DNA from 2 places in the Streptomyces sp. NPDC005374 genome. Region 2 is predicted to be linked to the other one. Evidence: predicted binding sites of a transcription regulator. Region 2 holds the regulator's gene; the other holds the start of a gene.
The links. The regulator HspR, encoded in region 2, represses chaperone genes until heat shock. The targets are predictions, from matches to a motif close to TTGAGNNNNNNNNNCTCAA.

Region 1 (3,389 bases), on a different contig from region 2:
TTCCCGCTCGCCGAGTTCGTGCTGGGCCGCCACCTTGCGCAGCAGCCTCGCGACGGACCGCTCCAGGGTGCGGACGCCCGCCTCACGCGTGTACTCGCCGGCGAGCTTGCGCAGGGCGCTCTCGTCGATGACGACCTCGTCCTTGGCGAGCCCCGCCCGCTCCAGCTGACGCGGCAGCAGGTGGTCACGGGCGATGACGATCTTCTCGTCCTCGGTGTAGCCGTCGAGGCGGACCAGCTCCATACGGTCGAGCAGGGCCTCCGGGATGGCTTCCAGGACGTTCGCCGTCGCCAGGAACACGACGTCGGACAGGTCGAGCTCGACCTCCAGGTAGTGGTCGCGGAAGGTGTGGTTCTGCGCCGGGTCCAGGACCTCCAGGAGGGCCGCCGCGGGGTCGCCGCGGAAGTCGGAGCCCACCTTGTCGATCTCGTCGAGCAGGACCACCGGGTTCATCGACCCGGCCTCCTTGATGGCCCGTACGATCCGGCCGGGCAACGCGCCGACGTACGTCCGCCGGTGTCCGCGGATCTCCGCCTCGTCCCGCACACCGCCGAGGGCGACGCGGACGAACTTGCGGCCCATGGCGTGCGCGACGGACTCGCCGAGGCTGGTCTTGCCGACGCCGGGAGGCCCGACGAGGGCGAGCACGGCACCGCCGCGCCGGCCGCCGACGACACCGAGTCCGCGGTCGTTACGGCGCTTGCGGACCGCCAGGTACTCGGTGATCCGCTCCTTCACGTCCTCCAGGCCCGCGTGCTCGGCGTCGAGGATCTCCTTGGCGCCCTGGATGTCGTACGCGTCCTCGGTCCGCTCGTTCCAGGGGAGTTCGAGGACGGTGTCCAGCCAGGTCCGGATCCACGACCCCTCGGGCGACTGGTCGGAGGACCGCTCCAGCTTCTCGACCTCCTTGAGCGCGGCCTCCCGCACCTTCTCCGGCAGGTCGGCGGCCTCCACACGCGCGCGGTAGTCGTCGGACTCCTCACCGTCCTGCTCGCCGTTGAGTTCGCGCAGTTCCTTGCGTACGGCTTCCAGCTGACGGCGGAGCAGGAACTCCCGCTGCTGCTTGTCGACGCCCTCCTGGACGTCCTTGGCGATGGTCTCGGCGACGTCCTGCTCGGCGAGGTGGTCGCGCAGTTGTCCGGTGGCGAGCTTGAGGCGGACGACCGGGTCGGCGGTCTCCAGGAGTTCGACCTTCTGCTCGGTGGTCAGGAAGGGCGAGTAACCGGAGTTGTCGGCAAGGGCGGAGACGTCGTCGATGGCCTGGACGCGGTCGACGACCTGCCAGGCGCCGCGCTTGCGCAGCCAGGCGGTGGCGAGGGCCTTGTACTCCGTGACCAGTTCGGTGACATGGCCGGGAAGCGGTTCGGGAACGGTCTCGTCGACCCGGGTCCCCTCGACCCAGAGGGCGGCGCCCGGGCCGGTCGTCCCGGCACCGATCCTCACCCGGCCCCGGCCGCGGATGAGAGCGCCCGGGTCGCCGTCGGCCAGCCGGCCGACCTGCTCGACGGTGCCGAGCACACCGGTGCTCGCGTAGGTCCCGTCGATGCGCGGCACCAGGAGGACCTTCGGCTTCCCGATTTCCGAGCGGGCAGCGGCCTGAGCGGCCTCCACCGCGGCGCGTACGTCGGCGTCGTTCAGGTCGAGCGGAACCACCATTCCGGGCAGCACGACCTCGTCGTCGAGCGGCAGCACAGGCAGAGTGAGCGGTGTGGACGTCGAAGCCATGATCTCCCCTTCGGCATGCAAGTTGAGCTATGCCGACTCAATGCACGTGAGCCTCCGAATGTTCCCCGCCCAACTCCCTGTTCGCTGTGGGCGATCACGACTGCCGGAATCGGCGCTTCGCCGCCTATCGTGAGCACGGTAATAGACGAAGATGCTCATCAGTCATTACAGGGGGTCTCGTGAGCGGGATCGTACGGGCATGGGTGGACGGCTGGGTCCTGTCCCGCGGGGCCGCCCCGCCTCAGCGGGAGCCGTGGGGCTTCACGGTGGATGTCGGCCTCACCGCACAGGTGTCGCGCCACGTCTTCGATGCGCTGGGCGACGACGTGGACGAGACGGTCGTGCGCAAGGTGGCGGACGGAGTGACGGGGACCGGCGTGTGGCTCAAGGTGTTCCAGAGCCCGGCGGTGGTCGGGGGCTGGCTGGGCGAGGGCTGGTGGGTGGACCCGGAGCCGGGCTACCTGATGACGGTCCCGCTCGCGGCGGCGGAGACCGGGGGTACGTCCGTCCCGGACGGTTACCGGATGCGCACCTGGTCCGTCGGCCGGGTCACGCGCCTGCTCGTCGTCGCGCCGGACGGCTCCCTCGCTGCGCGCGGCCAGGTCACCCCGACCGGTGCGACCGCCGTCTTCGACCAGATAGAAACCGCCCCCGCCCAGCGGCGCCGGGGCCTGGGCAGCATCGTCATGCGCACGCTCCAGGCCACGGCGGCCGCCGAGGGAGCCGGGACCGGCGTCCTCGCGGGAACGCCGCCGGGGCGGGCTCTGTACGAGTCTCTGGGCTGGCATGTGCAAGCTCCGCTCACCAGTGCGAAGTTCATGGGACCGGACGCCGGGTGACCGTCCGTGGCCGCCCGTGGGGAACCCGGAGGCGGCTGCCTGCGGTGCTCCCCTCCGGCCGCACGTCGGACAACGCCTTGCCGCTCCTCGCTCTTCCCGGCGGTGCGGCAGGCCCTAGCGGGCCGAGGGCACCTGCCGGGCGCGGTGCCGGCGCCGTACCAGCGGCCAGGTCGCGACACCGATCGCCAGGGCGATCAGATGGCCCCAGTTGGTCATCGGGTCGGTGAAGGCGATCAGGTCTGTCACCAGCGTCCAGGTGAAGAGAGCGAGCAACGGCCACCGCAGCCACGGCCTGAGCAGCCCGGTCAGCGCGCCGAGGCTCGCGGCCACGCCGAAGCTGACGCCGTAGTCCAGGCGGTGCAGTGAGCTGGCGGGGAGGTGCCCGACCAGGACCGCGAGCCCGATGGGGAGTTCGGTGGCGAGGGTCGCCCCCACGTGCCCGAGGAGGAAGACCCCTGCCGTGCGCACGCCCCCGATCCGCCGTTCCAGTGCGGTGAGGACGAACAGGAGGGCGAGGGCGTACGGCGAGAGGATCCCGCCGGCGATCCAGAGCGCGCTGGCGAGCAGCACCAGTACGGGCGTCCGCACGAGGTGCGCGACATCGGTGCTGGAGCCCTGGTGCAGGGTGTGCACGAGAGTGGGGTCCAGGTGCGCGGCGACCAGGGAGACGGCGGTCAGGACGGCGCCGTAGCCGAAGGTGAACGGTGTTCCGGTGGGGGTGGGGAGCAACCGCCACACGCGGGGGACGCGCACCCGGCGGGCCGGGGCCGCCGGCGCCGCTTCCGGCGGCTCGACGGTGACCACCGTGCCGCTCCGCTGCCGGGG
Region 2 (3,389 bases):
CGGCTTCCGTCCGGGGCCGGGCGGCGCGGGCGGCTCCTTCAACTTCGACCTGGGCGACCTCTTCGGAGGCGGCGCCCAGGGTGGGGGCCAGCAGGGCGCGGGCGGCTTCGGCGGCGGCATCGGAGACGTCTTCGGGGGCCTGTTCAACCGCGGCAGCTCCGGCACCACGCGGGTGCAGCCCCGGCGCGGCCAGGACATCGACACCGAGGTCACCCTCAGCTTCACCGAGGCGATCGAGGGTGCGACCGTTCCGCTCCGGATGTCCTCGCAGTCGCCCTGCAAGGCGTGTTCGGGCACCGGCGACGCCAACGGCAACCCGCGCGTGTGTCCGACCTGTGTCGGCACCGGGCAGGTGGCCCGCGGTTCGGGCGGCGGCTTCTCGCTGACCGACCCGTGCCCGGACTGCAAGGGCCGCGGGCTGATGGCGGAGAACCCCTGCGAGATCTGCAAGGGCTCCGGGCGGGCGAAGTCCTCCCGGACCATGCAGGTCCGCATCCCGGCGGGCGTCTCCGACAACCAGCGGATCCGGCTGCGCGGCAAGGGAGCGCCCGGCGAGCGCGGCGGACCCTCGGGCGACCTGTACGTCACGGTGCACGTCGACGCCCACCCCGTCTTCGGCCGCAAGGACGACAACCTCACGGTGACCGTCCCGGTGACCTTCTCGGAGGCGGCGCTGGGCGGCGAGGTCCGGGTCCCGACGCTCGGCGGACCGGCGGTGACACTGAAACTGCCCCCGGGCACCCCCAACGGCCGCACCATGCGGGCGCGGGGCAAGGGCGCGGTCCGCAAGGACGGCACCCGGGGCGATCTGCTGGTCACCGTCGAGGTGAGTGTCCCGACCGAGCTGTCGGGGAAGGCTCGTGACGCGCTGGAGGCGTATCGCGAGGCGACCGCGGGTGAGGATCCGCGGGCGGAGCTGTTCCAGGCCGCGAAGGGAGCTTGATTCGAGTGGACGGCCGTCGACGCAATCCGTACGAACTGACGCAGGAGACCCCGGTCTACGTCATCTCGGTGGCGGCCCAGCTCTCCGGCCTGCACCCGCAGACCCTGCGCCAGTACGACCGTCTCGGCCTGGTCTCTCCCGACCGCACCGCCGGGCGGGGCCGCCGCTACTCGGCCCGTGACATCGAACTGCTGCGCACCGTCCAGCAGTTGTCGCAGGACGAGGGCATCAACCTCGCCGGAATCAAGCGCATCATCGAGCTGGAGAACCAGGTCGCCGCGCTGCAGTCGAGGGTGGCCGAGCTCCAGGCCGCCGTCGAGGGTGCCGCCGCGGCCATCCAGCAGCGCGAGGCGGCGGTGCACGCGTCGTACCGCCGCGACCTGGTGCCGTACCAGGAGGTCCAGCACACCAGTGCGCTGGTGGTGTGGCGGCCGAAGAAGGCCAAGGACTAGGCGTCACCAGGCAGCTGTGCGAAGGGGCCCGGAGATCTCTCCGGGCCCCTTCGCCGTGCTCACCCGGACGCCGTGCCGCCGACCGGTGCGGTGACCGCCCAGCCGCCCGCGGGCAGGGTCTCCGTGCCGTCGGCCAGGACGCCGGTCACCCAGTAGTAGGAAGTGGTGCCGCGCCGCGCTCCGGTGTCGAGGTACTGCGAGGCGGTGCCGTCGAGCTCGGCGATCCGCTCGTACGAGGAGGTGGCGGGGTTCCAGCGGTGGACGCGGTAGCCCTGCGCGGAGCCCCCGGACCACGTGAGCAGGTTGCCCTCGTCGCCCCGGGCCTCCTGTACCAGGAGGTCCAGCGGCGAACCCTCGGGCGTCGCCACGCTCGGCGTCATGTCGAGTTCGGTGACGACCACGGCGCTGGGCCGGTCCTCGCTCCACTGGACGGCGGAGTTGTTCTCGTCGTCCACGGCATCCATGAAGAAGCAGACCTCGTCACCGTCCGGGAGGGTGGGGTACGAGTAGGACGTCCTGTCCGGCGAGACGTCTCTCACCGAGCTGCCGTAGCAGTACCGTTCGTCCTCGTCGACCACGAGCTCGCCCCGGTAGACCTTGTAGTACCGCAGGTCCGTCGCCGGGCTCTTGTCCCAGTTCAGTTCGAAGCCGTACTCGGTCGGGGTCACGTCGAGGCCGGTGACGAGCGGCGGCGGGTCGTTGTCCCAGATCCGGCCCTGGTACGGCGCGGACCGGGCGGACTCGTTGCCCGCCGCGTCCAAGGCGCTGACGCGGTAGTAGTAGGCCGTGCTCTCCGCGGCCGAGGTGTCCAGGTAGGAGAGCTGGTCGGTGCGGCCCACGGCGGTGTACGTGCCGCTCTCGCTTGCCGCCCGGAAGACGCGGTAGGCCGTCGCGTCCGTGACCTGGTCCCACGCGACCTTCATGCCGCCGGTACCGGCACCGCCCGGCCGCACCTCGCCGGACGCGCCCGTGACGGTGGGCACGCCCGGGGCGATCCGGTCGACGGTGGTCACCGGCTGGTCGGCGGTGCCCGACGACTCGTTGCCGGCCTTGTCGTAGGCGCGCAGCTCGTAGTAGTAGGTCTCGCCGGTCACCGGCAGGGTGCTGTCGGTGTACGAGGTGAGGGCGGTCGTCGCGAGCGGGACGGACGGGAAGGACGAGCCCTTGAGCCGCCGGTGGACCCGGTACCCGGCCAGGTCCATCTCCTGGTTCTTCGCCCAGGTCAGCTTCGCCTTGCCGGTGGCCTTGTCGTACGTCACCGAAGGGCCGGTCGGGACAAGGGGTCTGACCTTGTCCACGTCGGCGGAGGTGCGCGGCGTGTACGTCACCTTGACCTTGGCGGTGCCGGTCCAGTTGGCGTAGTCGATGCGGAGGGTGTGTTTGCCGGACGGGATCGTCACGTTCGCGGTCTTCTTCACCGTGGTCGAGACGTTCTTCCACAGGTCGATCTTGCGGACGCCGTCGACGTACACGCGGATGCCGTCCAGGCCGGTGGCGTTGAGTGCGAAGGGGCCGCCGGAGCCGAAGTCGCGGGTCACGGTCCAGCGGACGCCGAAGGTGTCCTTCGGGAGGCCGGAGGCGGGGGCGCCGCTCCAGCTCTCGTCGACCGCGCTGTCGCAGTCCGTCTTCTTCGGGGTGCCGGCGAAGGACGTGTTCGCGAAGAACTGGCGCTTGAACACCGGGGAGGCGCACGATACGGCCGCGGAGGCGGGGGCCGTCGCCACCGCGAGGAGGCCGCCGGCGGTGGCGAGCACGGCGGCGGCGGCTGTCGCCGGGGCCGTGCGTCTGGCTGACTTCATTCGATCCTCTGGTCGTACGGGGAACAGCAGTTGTGGGACTGCTGTGATCACGACTCATGAGGTGTGAAGTTGGTTGTACTAGTGTTCGCGCCAAGTCTTCACACCTTCGGCGGAGAGTGGCGTTGCGCACTCGTTAAGTGATTCCGCTTGACGTCGATGGGCGGCCCCCCGTTGTCTTTTCAGACACATGGGCCG

Region 1: the regulator HspR is predicted to act here: its motif matches at 1,748-1,766, upstream of lon (endopeptidase La).

The regions. Positions count from the first base shown of each region.
Region 1 is NZ_JBIAKA010000001.1:157,385-160,773, forward strand. It holds gene lon (endopeptidase La) at 1-1,725, opposite strand, end outside; gene ACFYRX_RS00790 (GNAT family N-acetyltransferase) at 1,905-2,564, shown strand; gene ACFYRX_RS00795 (rhomboid-like protein) at 2,679-3,389, opposite strand, start outside.
Region 2 is NZ_JBIAKA010000009.1:354,711-358,099, reverse strand. It holds gene dnaJ (molecular chaperone DnaJ) at 1-943, shown strand, start outside; gene ACFYRX_RS24865 (heat shock protein transcriptional repressor HspR) at 949-1,395, shown strand; gene ACFYRX_RS24860 (fibronectin type III domain-containing protein) at 1,455-3,194, opposite strand.